Regions from separate parts of the Arthrobacter sp. NPDC058288 genome, predicted to be linked through region 2. Evidence: riboswitches for the same ligand, from Rfam matches in the RefSeq annotation. Region 2 holds a riboswitch; each other region holds the start of a gene.
What was found. A riboswitch is a leader RNA that binds a small molecule or an ion and turns the genes downstream of it on or off. The one in region 2 is predicted to bind cyclic di-AMP.

Region 1: it holds a riboswitch for cyclic di-AMP, as region 2 does, so the genes downstream of both, ACFVWT_RS20825 (hypothetical protein) here and ACFVWT_RS12965 (C40 family peptidase) in region 2, are expected to answer to the same signal.
Region 3: it holds a riboswitch for cyclic di-AMP, as region 2 does, so the genes downstream of both, ACFVWT_RS18945 (M23 family metallopeptidase) here and ACFVWT_RS12965 (C40 family peptidase) in region 2, are expected to answer to the same signal.
Region 4: it holds a riboswitch for cyclic di-AMP, as region 2 does, so the genes downstream of both, ACFVWT_RS06270 (NlpC/P60 family protein) here and ACFVWT_RS12965 (C40 family peptidase) in region 2, are expected to answer to the same signal.

Annotation. Positions count from the first base shown of each region.
Region 1 is NZ_JBHVYH010000010.1:65,796-69,381, forward strand. Features, by position in the region: gene ACFVWT_RS20820 (dolichyl-phosphate beta-glucosyltransferase) at 1-649, opposite strand, end outside; gene ACFVWT_RS20825 (hypothetical protein) at 862-1,617, opposite strand; cyclic di-AMP (ydaO/yuaA leader) riboswitch at 1,617-1,801, opposite strand; gene ACFVWT_RS20830 (ATP-binding protein) at 1,941-3,473, opposite strand; gene ACFVWT_RS20835 (response regulator transcription factor) at 3,477-3,586, opposite strand, start outside.
Region 2 is NZ_JBHVYH010000004.1:69,254-72,839, forward strand. Features, by position in the region: gene ACFVWT_RS12960 (M23 family metallopeptidase) at 1-765, shown strand, start outside; cyclic di-AMP (ydaO/yuaA leader) riboswitch at 879-1,072, shown strand; gene ACFVWT_RS12965 (C40 family peptidase) at 1,125-1,817, shown strand; gene ACFVWT_RS12970 (NlpC/P60 family protein) at 1,958-2,722, shown strand; gene ACFVWT_RS12975 (HNH endonuclease) at 2,946-3,446, shown strand; gene ACFVWT_RS12980 (molybdenum cofactor guanylyltransferase) at 3,494-3,586, shown strand, end outside.
Region 3 is NZ_JBHVYH010000008.1:151,164-154,749, reverse strand. Features, by position in the region: partial or broken gene ACFVWT_RS18950 (IS5 family transposase) at 1-760, shown strand, start outside; cyclic di-AMP (ydaO/yuaA leader) riboswitch at 1,297-1,539, shown strand; gene ACFVWT_RS18945 (M23 family metallopeptidase) at 1,541-2,365, shown strand; gene ACFVWT_RS18940 (hypothetical protein) at 2,678-3,040, shown strand; gene ACFVWT_RS18935 (heavy metal translocating P-type ATPase) at 3,279-3,586, opposite strand, start outside.
Region 4 is NZ_JBHVYH010000001.1:1,305,079-1,308,664, reverse strand. Features, by position in the region: gene ACFVWT_RS06285 (DUF5129 domain-containing protein) at 1-91, shown strand, start outside; gene ACFVWT_RS06280 (DUF1918 domain-containing protein) at 153-347, opposite strand; gene ACFVWT_RS06275 (hypothetical protein) at 542-1,147, shown strand; gene ACFVWT_RS06270 (NlpC/P60 family protein) at 1,280-2,044, opposite strand; cyclic di-AMP (ydaO/yuaA leader) riboswitch at 2,048-2,242, opposite strand; partial or broken gene ACFVWT_RS06265 (polysaccharide deacetylase family protein) at 2,474-2,986, shown strand; gene ACFVWT_RS06260 (hypothetical protein) at 2,938-3,504, opposite strand; gene ACFVWT_RS06255 (S-layer homology domain-containing protein) at 3,488-3,586, shown strand, end outside.

The DNA.
Region 1 (3,586 bases), on a different contig from region 2:
TAGCCTTGAAGCCGCACTGCGCGTCGCTGAAATGCGCACCCATCAGCGCATGCAGCAGAACGTTGTACCCGCGGGAGATGAACCCCCGCCACGGTCCGCGGACAACGCGGGAAGTTCGTGCCAGCCGGGATCCGATCGCCAGGTCCGAATGCCCGGAAAGAAGCGGGGCGACCAGGGGAGCGAGCGCAGCGAGGTCGGTGGAAAGACTCACGTCCATGTAGGCCAGCACGGGTGACGGCGAGGCCAGCCACACGGTGCGGAGCGCGTTGCCGCGGCCTTTGGAGGTGAGTCGGACCACGGTGACCTCGCGTAGTTCCCGGGCCACACGCTCGGCGGTCTTGAGCGTGCCGTCGGTGCTGGAATTGTCCGCCACCGTAATCCGGAACGGGTAGGGAAACGTATCGGCCAGGTACAAGTGGAGCTGCCGCAGGGATTGCTCCAGACCCTGTTCCTCGTTATAGACCGGGATGACTACATCCAGCACCGGCAGAGCGGTTCCTGTGGTGCCGGTCATGCGCGTATCAACGGGCGCCCGGCGGACGTGACCCTGCCGGGGGAACGTCGGGGCGGGAGGACCCGGCCGGGCGTCGGCGGCGGCCCGGGGTTGCGGGGGCGGCAGGGATCCCGTGGCCAGGTCTGTGGGCGTCATGGTTCAACTATGGTGCGGCCGCATATGAAGGATTTAGGCCAAAGCTGTGCAGCTGCTGTGGGTTTTACCGTCAACGGGAACAGGAACGGTGGCGCCGGTGACATTTCCCTGCCTCCAGGGGGAGGTAATCACGCCTATACGGCCGGAGGCCCCGAATCCAGTAGTAGATTCGGGGCCTCCGGTTTTACGAAGCAAGTTGGCCAGGCGCCGGTTTAGTACCAGTTGTTGGCGTAGTGGAAGTTCAGGGCGCCGCAGGGGGAGCCGTACCGTTCCTTCACGTAGTTCAAGCCCCAGTTGATCTGGGTGCGGAAGTTGGTCAGGTAGTCGGACCCGGCACTGGCCATCTTTTCGGCCGGCAGCGACTGGACAATGCCGTAGGCGCCGCTGCTGGCGTTCGTGGCAGTGGTCTTCCAATCCGATTCCTTGGTCCAGAGCGTGGTGAGGCATTGCATCTGGTCAGCCGCCCAGCCGTACGTTCCGAGCTGCGAGGCGGCATATGCCTGGGCTGCTGCGGGATCGTCAACTGCTACGGGCGGTGCCGGGGCGGGAGCCGGTTCAGGGGCCGCTGCAGGTGCAGGAGCTTCCGGCGCCTTCTCCGCCGGCTTCTCTTCCGACGATTGCGCGGTCACGCTGACAGAGGCCGGTGCGGGCATGGCGGAAACGAGGATCTTTTCGAACGCGAGCTTCGGTTCCGCGTCGGCAGTTGCCGCAGTGGTTCCTGCGCCCGTTGCCGATGTTGCGGGGGCTACGGGTTCGGAAGCCTGGCCGGCGGCACCGACGCCAATCAGCACAGCACAGGCCGTGGTTACAACTGCGGCCCGGCGGCCGGAGCCCTGCAGGCTGGCCGCGAACCGGGACAGCGGAGATGCCTTGGCAGCTGGTTCGGCGCGGTGGCGTGAGCGTTGCGCAGACGCTGCGGACTTGCGGGAAGCGGGCTCAGGACGTACTTCTGGCGTGGATTTAGTCATGGTTGCCTCTCGATGCCGGCGGAGTTAGCTGTCGGGTTCGGATGAGGTCATCCGGCCGCACGGAACTTCACGTGTCGGCTTCACCCCAAGGGCGGCTATGCAGAATGCCCGGAGACCTGGGTCCCCCGCCTCTGCCTGATCATGAGGAAATCCGGGTAGCGGCAGAGTTTGGCGTCCATCCGGATATGCGGCCGGAACGGTGGCCGCACTCTAAAAACCGTACAGGAGTCCGGCGCTTAAGTCACATTTCGGTAACGAGGATCACGACGGCGGCGCGTTGGCTTGCGCTTATGCCGGGTGCTGCAGGCCCGTCCGTGGCGGAGTTAAGCTTCCGGTGATTCTCCCGGGAGGCGCAGCGCGAATTCGGTGCGTCCCGGGCGCGAGTTGACCTCCACGGTTCCGCCGTGCGCCTCCACGATCGACTGCACGATCGACAGGCCAAGTCCGCTTGTTCCCTCGGAAGCCGCGGCGCCCGAGCCGCCGGAACCCGAGGCGGAGCCTGCCGGGCTGGTTCGCGCGGCGTCCGCCCGGGCAAAGCGCGCGAAAACCCTGTCCACAAATTCGGGCGGGATCCCTGCACCGTTGTCCGTGACGGTCACCACGGCGCTGCCGTCAGCCGACCGCATCACTCTGGTGACCACGGTGGTGCCCGGTTCCGTGTGCTTGCGGGCGTTGGAGAGCAGGTTGGCCATCACCTGGTGCAGCTGCTTGGCATCCCCGCGGACCACCACGGGCTCCTCCGGGAGCTCCAGTTGCCAGATGCGGTCCGGGGCCATGACCTTCTCATCGCTGACGGTCTCCACCGCGAGCTGCGTCAGGTCCACGTCGCTGATTTTCAGCGGCTGGCCTTCGTCGAGCCGGGCCAGCAGCAGGAGGTCCTCCACCAGGGTGGTCATGCGTTCGGACTGGCTCTGCACCCTGGCGAGGGATTTTTGGCCGTCCGGGGTGAAGTCTTCGGTCATCCGCATGAGTTCCGTGTAGCCGCGGATGGCGGTCAGCGGCGTGCGCAGCTCGTGCGATGCATCGGCCACGAACTGGCGCACCTTCGTTTCGCTTTGCTGCCGGGCCTCGAGTGCCTTGGACACGTTGTCCAGCATGAGGTTGAGGGCGTGGCCCACGCTGCCCACTTCCGTTCCGGGATGCGCGTTCGACGGCGGGACGCGGACTGCGAGGGCCACCTCGCCGGCGTCGAGCGGCAGTTGCGAAACCTGCGTGGCGACTTCGGACAGCTGTTCGAGGGGTTTCATGGTGCGCCGGATCAGCACCGTTCCGGCAAGGCCGATGAGGACCAGGCCGCCCATCGAGACGATCACCATCGTCCATACCAAAGAGTTGAGCGTGTTCTGTTTTTCGTTGAGGGGGAGTCCGGTGACAATCACGTCCCCGTACGGGGCCTCCACCGCCACCAGGCGGTAGGAGCCGTTGGACAGGGCCCGATCGACGGGTGTTCCGTCGTGCTGGAGTGCCAAAAGAATCTGGTTATCCTCGGGCGAGAGGGACGCCACGGTGGCGTCTTTGGCGAGGAACCCGGCGCTGCTGACATTCCCGTTATCGATGCGCGCGATGAGGGTACCCACACCTTGGCCCGGTCCTTCGAACCCGTCCTGCCTGCCGGACGGGTTGCTGGGCCGTGGCCGTCCTGCCTCGTTCGAGAGCCTTGAGGCCTGCCCCAGCCGTTCATCGAGCTGCCTGGTCAGGAAGGAATCCATGGAGGCATAGCTGAAGAGGCCAATCGCGCCGCAGATGGCCACCAGCAGCGCCATGGCCACCAGGACCAGCCGGGTGCGCAGGTGCCAGGTTGACGGATCAAGCCACCGGCGGCGGTCTCTGCGGATTTCGCCGGAAAGTGTGGGCACCGCTCAATCCGCCGGTTTGATGACGTAGCCCGCGCCGCGGACGGTGTGGATCATGGGCGGGTGCTTGGCATCCACCTTCTTGCGCAAGTAGGAGATGTAGAGCTCCACGATGT
Region 2 (3,586 bases):
TACCCCGTGGCCGAAGCCGTAATGACGGTCAGGCCGCGCGACGCACACCGTGATGCGCGCCGGCGACGGAGCCTGTTCAGCCAGGTGACGGAGTTCGCTTCGGCGAGCGGCGTGGGTCAGAAGGCAGGCATAGCGCTGGCCGCCACCGGACTGGTCCTTACCGTGACCGTCCCGTCAACAGGCCCCATGGTGGCCACGTCAGACACGGGAAACGCCGCCGCCGCAGTCGCGGCGCAGCCGGAGGTCTCCGCCGCCGCCAGCGCCAAGATCGATTTCAACCGGACCACCGTGGCCACCAAGGGGGATCCTGACGGCAAGCTCAAGCAATTGCTGAGCGCGCAGTCGGCGGGAACCATCACCCGCGCGGCATCCACCGGCAGCCTGGGTGCGCCGCTGGAACAGATGGTCACCGCATCGCCATTCGGGTTCCGCGTCAGCCCGATTACGGGCGGAGCCGGGGAGTTCCACCGTGGCCAGGACTATGCGGCCCAGTGCGGCACCAGCGTGTTCGCCGCGGCCAGCGGAACCGTGACCTTCTCCGGCTGGCACCCGTACGGCGGTGGAAACCGTGTGGTGATTGACCACGGCAACGGCTTGGAAACCACGTACAACCACCTCTCGTCGTCCAGTGTCCAGGTCGGCCAGAAGGTCACCCGGGGCGAGGTCATTGCGCTTAGCGGGACCACCGGAGCCTCCACTGGCTGCCACCTCCATTTTGAAGTGATGGTCAACGGCGAAGTCGTCGACCCGCTGGGCTGGCTCTGATCCAAGCGATGGGTCACTCTCGCATTCCTGTGACATGCCGTGACCTGAATGTGACATTCGTTCGGAAATCCTGTACCGTTTAGAGCACGCCAACTTTTCCGAAGTTGGCGCTCTTGAGTGGATTGCCTAACTCTGCCACCGCTCAAGGTCCGTTCGCATGACATCGTCTGGCAGAGGCGGGGGAACCAATTTTGGTCTTCGCAAGAAGACCTTGGGGTTAAGTCGCAACGCTTCCCAGGAAGCCGAGCGGCCGGGTGACTCCCATCCGAATCCGACAGCTCACCTCGTAGGCATTGGGAGAGGCTACCTTCGTGTCTGCACGTCACAATTCTGCGCGCCACCGCGCGCAAACGGTTCGTATGAACCCGTTGAACTCCGTTTCCAGGGCCGTTACTGCCAACGCCGGGACCGTAGGTCGCCAGGCAGCTGTCATCGCAGCTGCTTCCGGACTGATCCTCAGTGTTGGGATGCCGGCAAATGCCGCCGATACCAACCTGGGCGTTTCCGCTTCGACGGAGTCCGGCTCACAGTCGGCCCAGCTGACCGTAACTGCAGAACCGACTGCGACTGTTTCCTTCGAGCGTCCGGCAGTGACCACGAAGGCAGCGCCCAAGGTTGAAACCGTTCGGGCACAGTCCACCGGTACAGATGCCAGCGAGGCCTCCACTGAGGCTGCCGGAGAGGCCAAGGCGGGCAAGCTTGCCGACGCCGCTTCTTCAGCAGCAGCATCGGGCCTTGCTGCTATCGCTTACACGGGTATCGGCAGCCCCTACGTCTGGGGCGGCACCACTCCCAGCGGCTGGGACTGCTCAGGCTTCACCCAGTGGGTTTACGCCCAGGCCGGCATCAGCATCCCCCGCACCAATGCATGGACAGCCATGACGCCCACCTCCACTCCGGCGCCGGGCGATCTCGTCATGCAAAACGGCGGCGCCCACGTTGGCATCTACGTCGGCAACGGCATGATGATCAGCGCGCTCAACCCCTCGCAGGGCACCCTCCTGCACGCTGTGTCCGCCACGGGCACCTCTGCGTTCTACACGCTTCGCTAAAACACGCGCTTCCCTTCGCTGAAGCGCGCGTCCTTCGCTAAAAAACCCTGTTCGGGCCGTTCCGGCTTACCCCCAAGATGCCGGAGCGTCCAAAAACCGCGGCCTGCCATGCAGTCTGAGGAAAACGAAAGAGAGAACTAATGACTACACGTGCCATCGCACGGCATCGCGCCGAGGTTACCAAGACCAACTCGCTTGCTGTCATTGCCAAGGCCGTCGGCGACAATGCCGGTGGCATGGGCCGTCAGGCTGCGGTTATCGCTGCTGCCTCCGGTCTGGTCCTGACGAGCGGTATCGCAGCCAACGCTGCCGACACCAACGTTCAGCGCGAAGCGACCTCTGCTTCCACCCTGGAAGTTCAGTCTTCCGCTCCGGCCAACATTTCGGCCGCCTCCAGCATCGCCATCTCCTTCGAGAAGCCGGCTGTTTCCACCTCCCCGGCTCCGGTCGTTGAGGCTCCGAAGCCGGTTGTAGAGGTTCAGGAGGCTACCCCCGCGGCGGCTCCTGCTGCCGCCGCTGAGACTGTATCCGCACCGGCTGCCCCCGCGGCCCCGGCAGCTCCCGCCGCTGCCAGCGGAATGGGCGCTTCGATCGCAGCTGCGGCATACGCCCAGCTCGGAGTTGCCCAGGACTGCACCGCCCTTGCCACCAACGCCCTTGCAGCCGTGGGCATCAACTACCACGGCTGGCCGGCAGGTTACCTTTCCCTGGGCCGCACCGTGAGTGCAGCCGAGGCGCAGCCGGGCGACCTCGCATACTACGAGAACGGCGGCATGGGCATGGCCCACATCGCTGTGTACGTCGGCAACGGCCAGGCCGTGCACGGCGGCTGGAACGGCGGAACCACCTCCCTGTTCAGCGTCAACGTCGGCTCCGGTCCGGTCTTCATCCGCGTTGGCGGCTAAAGCCTCCAGCTAGTGCTTGACGGAAGAACCCCTGCCTCCGGGCAGGGGTTCTTCTGCGTTTCCGGCAGGTGAATTTTTGCCGACACGGAGTGTATGGTAAAGGCCCGATTCGGTGATCGGCCACTTGAGTGTTTACTCTTGTGTTGTCGATCCAAAGCCCGGACAAGCAGAGGGCAGCCGGCCCTCGAGCCCCTGACGGGTGTGGCCGTGAAGAGGTATGTGCATGCGCACTCTCGTTCTTAATGCTGGATATGAACCGCTGGCGGTTGTAACCTTCCGCCGGGCGCTGGTTCTTGTGCTGACCGGAAAAGCTAGCGTGGTGGCCGAGGGCGACGATCCTGTCGTTGGCCCGCAGGAGATTCTGGGCCGTCCGTCCGTGATTCTCCTAAACCGTTACATCCGGCCGCGGTACAACACCACCACAGCTGTGAGTCGCCGGGGCGTCCTGCGCCGTGACGGCCACCGCTGCGCCTATTGCGGTAAGGCAGCACACACCATTGACCACGTCCACCCGAAATCCAGGGGCGGTGCGGACTCCTGGGAAAACCTGGTGGCCGCCTGCCTTCGATGCAATAACGTGAAGGGCGACCACACGCCTGCCGAGATGGGCTGGAAGCTCAGGTTCGTGCCTGCACCTCCGCACGGCACCATCTGGCAGATCAAAGAGCTGGAAAAACCCACTCCCGCGTGGGACCCCTTCCTTCTCCCGGAATCCGCCGCCTAAGTCATCATCTGTGCGCCGGTCCTGCCGTCAATGGCTAGGCTGGCCTTGTGGAGTTTGATGCCTTAATCCTGGCCGGCGGCCGGTCATCGCGCCTGGGCGGCGTGCCCAAGTCCCGGCTGCTATACGACGGCGCCACCCTC
Region 3 (3,586 bases), on a different contig from region 2:
ACTTCCCAGCTCGGAGGGGCGGAGAGGGCGGCCGTTCCGGGGCCACCGCCAGGTCGTCGAAGGAATTATCTACCGATACCGGGGTGGGATCGCGTGGCGGGACCTGCCCGCGGAGTTCGGCCCATGGCAGACGGTCTGGAAGCGGCATCGCCGTTTCGCCGCGGACGGAATCTGGGACCGGATTTTCAGCCGAGTCCTGGCGGAGGCCGACGCCGCAGGGCTGATCGATTGGACCGTCCCTGTCGCCTCGACCATTGATCGGGCCCAACCAACACGGGACGAACCTTCCCCCGTGCCACAGGGGGGAACTTCCGAATTACAAGAAACTGTTTGAAGAACCACTGGACCACGCCATCGGGCGTTCCCGCGGAGGCCTGAGTACTAGGATCCATCGTGCCTGTGACGGGAAAGGTCGACCCCTGGCGATTCTGGCACCGGCCAGGCGTAGACTCGCCGATGTTCCCTGCTCTTATGCACGCGGTATGCGTACTCGTCCCGCGCGAACCTGACTCTGCTGCGGACCCGACGCATCAAAGCTGTGATCCCGGAGCCTTCGGGTCAGATCGGGCACCGAAAGCGTCGCGGCTCCCGCGGCGGCTGACCCGTGCACTTCGACTCCCAGGCCTACAAAGGCCGCAACAGCGTCGAACGGTCCTTCAGCCTCTTCAAGCAATGTCGAGCAATCGCAACCCTCTACGACTCGCTCTCACCTACCGTGCTGGAGTCGTCGTGCGTCGTCGTTATCTGGCTGCGTCAATAGGGAGAAACGACCTAGCCCTGGGTTCGCTCAATGTCCCCGGAGGGCTTGTGGATTACCAGCCCGCTGTCCTGCAGCTTTCTGACTATGCCGAGGCCGACGGGTTGGCGACCTTGAGACGGGCCGCCAGCTGGGTCGACCTGATCGGAGTGAGCTGCCACTCCGAGAACTTATAGATCGCTTCAACATTCTTCGACACGGGAAGAAGCAGCACACTGTCCTACATTTGACAACTGTTCCAAGCAACAGATCCGGCGTCGACAGACCATGGATCCCAGTTCCGAATGACGGCGTTCGCAACATCGGGATTGATTGTCACGGACGACAGGATGCACTCAACCCATCCCGAACGACCACTCGATTACTCCAAGGTCGCTTCCGTGCCTGAGCCAACCCTTCGGCGTAGTCCGCGGCGCATCGTTCGCGCCAGATGCTCTTCCCACCGGGCGCAGTGACGTGCCGTTCCGGAAGATAACGGATTTATTACCGTCGGATTTGTCGACTAGTATTTGAGTTCAAGCATCGATACCAAAGCGTTACCTGATCCGGAGCCGAGCTCTGCCAGCGGATCAGGTGCACGAGTCATCAACTGGCAGAGGCGGAGGAACCACAATCGGCAGTCTCGGGACTGCCTTGGGGTGAAGTCCGTCAGCAGCAAGCCCTCTTCGAGCAACGTTCCTCATGGACATCTTTGCGCAGGGTGCTTGTTACGGCGGACCGGGTCTTTGAACTCTCTGACCCGAATCCGACAGCTAACTTCGCAGGCTATCCAGAGAGGAAAACTTGGCCACGCAATACCCCAGGGGCCGTCGCCGCGCGACAGGCCCCGTTCCGGCGCTCCGGACGATCGAGGCGTTTACCGCGGCCAGGCCCCGCGATCCGCACAGGGAAGCACGCCGCCGCCGGGGGCCCTTCCGCCAGATCACTGATTTCGCCGGTGCCAGTGGCATGGGCCAGAAGGCCGGCATCGCGTTGGCAGCCACGGGCCTGGTACTCACCGTGAGCGTTCCGGTGACCGGCCCGGTGATGGCATCGCAACAACCTGGCCAGGGCGCGTCCGCCGTTTTTGCCGACGCCCAGCCTGAAATTTCCGCCGCCGCCGGCGCCGAGATAAGCTTCAGCCGCTCCGCCGTTGGCACACAGGCGGACCCGGACCGCAAGCTGAAACAGCTACTCAGTGCCCAATCGGCCGGTTCCATCACCCGCGCAGCCTCCGCCGGAACTCTTGTCGCTCCATTGGCTGCGATGACCACGGTTTCGCCTTTCGGGTACCGGGTCAGTCCCATCACGGCCGGTTCAGGGGATTTCCATCGGGGCCAGGACCTCGTGGCGCAGTGCGGCACTTCCGTCGCGGCCGCTGCTACAGGCACAGTCACCTTCGCGGGTTGGCACCCGTATGGCGGAGGGAACCGCGTGGTCGTGGATCACGGCAATGGTCTGAAAACCACATACAATCACCTGTCTTCCTTCAACGTGACCCAGGGACAGACAGTGTCCCGGGGGGACGTTGTGGCCTTCAGCGGGACCACGGGCGCCTCCACCGGCTGCCACCTCCACTTCGAGGTGGAAGTCAACGGCGAAGTTGTCGACCCGAACGGCTGGCTCTAAAGTCAACTGTTGCCCAGGCCTCCTCAAACCATTGACGGTGCTATCTGCCCGCAAGGCCAGGAAGAACACCAGCGCACGGGCCGCAGCGAAGTGGACCCGCCGGGACGGTCGGCATTGGCGGTTTGTCCCCGACCCGCCGGTGCTTAGCGTGGTGAACGCGGCGACGCTTGTGGGGTAGGGACAGCTACAGGAGTACCGGGCCAAACAGGCAAAATTGAGTGTCCTGAAGGTGGTTCCCGGGAGCAGATCAATGCCCGGTGGTCCGCTGCGCCGGCCGATAGAGCGCCCCGGGTGCCGCGACACGATGGGAGGATGAAGCGTCGTCTTGCCGCCCTGATCGGTGTCCCGTTCCTTCTCATGATGGCCGGCTGTGGCCAGGTGCAGGACGCCGCGAAAGGCATCGCCAGCGATACCGCCTCACAGGCAGCCACGGCCGCCGCCGACGTGGTACGGGGCCAGATCTGCTCGCCGCTGCAGGACGGTCAGCTCAGCGCGCAGGATAAGCAGGTCCTCTCAGGCCTGCTCTCTGCAGCGAGGGCCGCCGGCGTCCCGGCCGAAGTCATCACTCCGTTGGAGGAGATCGCCAAGGCCGGGGACCAGGTGCCGCCCGCCTCGGTCACGGCATTGCTCCAGGCGTGCGGCATCACACCGACCCCAACACCCACGAGCACGTAGCGCCACCGCACCCCGTGCCGGGACGCAAACCCCGGCCCTGCGTGCAAGGCGATGGCGGAAACCGCGGGAGCGTGGTCGATAGTCTTCTGCTGTGGGGATCTTGCTGCGGCCGCGGGCCCCACGGGAAGTAGCGGGCGCTAATGAGGGGCCCGACGCCCTCTTCTCCAGCCAAACCGCGTCCATCATCACCGGTGAAAGCAGGACTCCTGCTGTGCCGGACCGTGACATTGAAGGACCGCTATGTGGTTTTGGGTTCGCGGTAGGCCAGGAGGCGGAGGGCGTTGGCGACGACGAGCAGGGTGGATCCTTCGTGGATCAGGACGGCGAGGCCGATGCCGATGGTCCCGGTGATGGTGGCCGGAATGAGGATCGCGACAACGCCGAGGCTTGCCCAGAGGTTCTGGCGGATGATCCGGCTGGATTGGCGGCTGAGGTTCACGGCGAAGGGGAGCCGTTCCAGGTCGTCCCCCATGAGGGCTACGTCGGCGGTTTCCATGGCAACGTCGGAGCCGGCGGCGCCCATGGCGATCCCGACGGTGGCGTTGG
Region 4 (3,586 bases), on a different contig from region 2:
CGTCAGCACAGCCCGCGGCGGTGGAAGCACTACCGGCTACGGCGGCAGCGGGGGCAGTTTTTCCGGGTCCGGAAGTTCGTCCGGTTTCTAGGCGGCCTCGACAGGTCCGTTGACACATTTGGCAAGGAACTGCCGGCGCTACGCCGGTCGTGTCATTGCGGCGGGTGGATCCTGTCGACTACAAAATCCCCACCTGGAATGACGGTGGTTTCATGGCCGTCATCGAAACGCACCACGTAGGGCGGCGCCCCGTCGGCGCCGTGGACCTCGATGATCTGGCCGTGCCGGACCGCTGATCCGACCGTCTTGCCCCGGATCGTGATCCGGTCTCCCTGGGCTGCCTTCATGGCAATCACCTCCAAGAACCAGATTACGAGGGTAGGGGCAGGGACAACAGGGCCGTTGCGCACTAACAGTTCCTCGCTGCCGGACCGGGACACACGTGCCGCGCCCTACCGCCATCTGGCGTTCGTGGCCGCTTGGCAGGACCATAGGGATACTACGGATCTTGACCTTGGAACGGGAGCCAGGGGGAACGGCTATGGCGGAGGAAAAACCCACGAGCTGGTGGGCTACGCTGCCCGGTCTGCTGACCGCCACGGCAGCGGTGATCACTGCAGTGACGGGGCTTTTGCTCGGCCTGGGGCAGCTGGGGGTGTTCGACGCCGGGCGGCCCGCCGCGTCATCGGCTGTATCCTCCGCCAGCGGAGCCTCCGTGCAGCCGGACCGCACTACCCAGACGGACGGCACTGTCCCCCCGGTAGGTGGAGGGTCCGGCGCCGGTGACAGCCCGGAATGGGCCGTGACCCTGCCGGCCGGACGCAACTACAGGGCTGCCGACGTCGAATACGAGATTCTCGACGCCCGTGCCCGCCCGGATGTGTCCGGCAAGATCGCACTGACGTTCACGCTCAGATGCACCAACCACGGCCGGTACGACATCAACTTTTGGGACGCGGCGTTCAGGCTGAATGTGGGCGGAGTCAGCAATTCCCCCGATTCCGGGCTGGACGAAGTAGTCGCGGGCGATTCAAGCAAGTCGGGCGAGGTCCGCTTCACTATCCCGGCGGACACGCGCGAGGCGGTCCTGCGCATTAAGTTCGCGCAGGGCGAGAGCACGGTCCAGGTCGCGATGTCTCCGACCTGAACACCCGCCCCGCCGCACGGATCCGGGAAAGCCGGTGACCCGCCGCCCCAAGGCAGCTGGTCACCGGCCTGTCATGCGGGTTTCCCGCCCGGCGGGGAGGACGGATCGGGGGTTAGGCCTGCGGCGGGAAGGCTAGGCTCCGGCGCGGACGAAAGTCACGCCGCCGGTGGCCGTCAGCCAGGACAACGGGTGCGTGACGGTGGCGTTGACACCGTTCATGCCGCCGCTGATCACCTGGCCGTCGCCGATGTAGATGCCCACGTGGCCGGACTGCACCACCATGTCGCCGGGCTGGGGCTCCCCCACCACCGAGCCGTAGTTCATAAACTGCATGGGTGCCAGGTCGCCGACGGGAATGCCGGCTGAGCCAAGTGCCTTTTCCACCATGGCGGTGCAGTCCTGCGTAATGCCCAGTTGCGCGTAGGCAGCAGAAACCATGGCGGCATTGACACCGCCGGCGGCCGGGGCCGGAGCCGCAGCGGGCGCCGCTGCCTGAACCTGGACGGAAACGGCAGGAGCCTCCGGCGCCGCAACCGGAACCGGCGCTGCAGCGGGGGCAACCGCTTCCACCGGAGCAGGTTCTGCGACCGGCACTTCCACCGGAGCGGGGGTGGTGCTGATGTCCGGGCGCTCGAAGCTGATCCGGACGTGGGAATCGGCGCTGAGCGGGGCACCCGCCTGCGCCCGGGTGTCGGGGGCGGCCGCCGGCGCCGAGTCGCGTTCGGCGGGAGCCTCGGCGGCCTGAGCAGCCATTCCGCTGGACAAGACCAGACCCGAAGCCGCCGCAATCACCGCTGCCTGGCGGCCAACCCTGTTCCTGCCGCGGGTCGTTGTGAAGCCGGAGCGTCCTGCAGGCGCGGTTGACGGATGCTGAGCGGGTAGTGTGCGTGAAGACATGAAGTAACCTCTCCCGATGCCTGCGAGGTTAGCTGTCGGATTCGGATGGGAGACACCCGGCCGCAGTTGCCATCCGCTCAGCGGACGGCTTGCGGCTTCACCCCGAAGACCTGCACAACAACGCTGCAGGCCAAAAGTGGTTTCCCCGTCCCTGCCGGATGGTTTTGATCGGATCCCGGGCCGCGGCAGGGTTAGGCAATCCGCCCGGGAGTGCCCGTATCTGGGATAACGGGCACCGTTCCACCGTACGCGTGCCTCTCGGCCGATGTCACATTGGAATAACGGCACCATCCGGCCAAGGCCGCGCGTGCAGGTAGCAGCGGTGTACTCGGGTAATGCGTTCATCAAAGTCGAGTGTTTTCCCTTGACGCCGCGAGGCGTAGTCTACGTGCATGTTCTTGCGGGGGGACTCACACGCTTGGAGGCATCATGCGTTGGTCGAATCAGCCTGTCCGCAAGCCCGCGCATCGCGCCGCGGAACCCACTGAGCCTTCGCCCGGACGCCGGCATGGGAGGCGCTGGGTCGCAGTTTTGGGTGCGTTGCTGCTTGCTGTCAGCACGGTGGTGGGCGTAGCCGGCACATCGAAGGCGGCGGCGCCAACGATCGTCAGCCTGACATTCGACGACGGCCTGGGCAGCCAGTTGGCGGCCGCGCAGGAGCTGAAAGCCCACGGGCTGGTGGGAACCTTCTTCATCACCACCTCCTTTGTGGGCCAGTCCGGATTCCTCACCCAGGCAAACCTGAACACCCTCGCGGCCGACGGCAACGAAATCGGCGGCCACAGCGTGACCCACCCGGACATGACAACGCTCAGCGCAGCGGCCGCCAGCGCGGAGGCCTGCAACAGCAAGTCGACCCTCGAAGGCTGGGGTTTCACCGTCCGGAACTTTGCCTACCCCTTCGCGGCGGTAAATGCGACAGCCCAGTCCGCAGTTAGCGGCTGCGGGTATGCCAGCTCCCGGGGCCTCGGCGACATCCGCTCTCCCGCCAGTTGCGCCGACTGCCCTGTCGCCGAGACGCTCCCGCCGCAGGAACCCATGGTCACCAAGGCTCCGGACCAGGTGGCCGCCACTTGGACCCTGGCGGACCTGCAGGCGACGGTCACCAACGCCGAGACAACCGGAGGCTGGCTGCAGCTGACGTTCCACGAGATTGCGAACGGAACGGATCCGTCGCTGTCCATCAGCCCCGCGCTGTTCAAGGAGTTCGTCACGTGGCTGGCGGCGCGGACAGCAAACGGCACGACGTCGGTCCGTACAGTGGCGCAGGCATTGGGCCAGTCCCCCGTGACGTCGCCGCCGCCGTCTCCCTCCCCCTCCCCGTCTCCGTCTCCCTCCCCGTCTCCGTCGCCTTCACCATCCCCGTCGCCGTCTCCCTCGCCGTCGCCTCTCTCGTTTGCTGACGTACCCCCGGGCGCGGCGCTGTACACCGAGGTCAACTGGATGGCAGCCCAGGGCATCTCCGTCGGCTGGCGTGAAAGCGACGGAACTCGCACGTTCCGTCCCGGCGTTGCAGCCAGCCGCGACATGATGGCTGCGTTC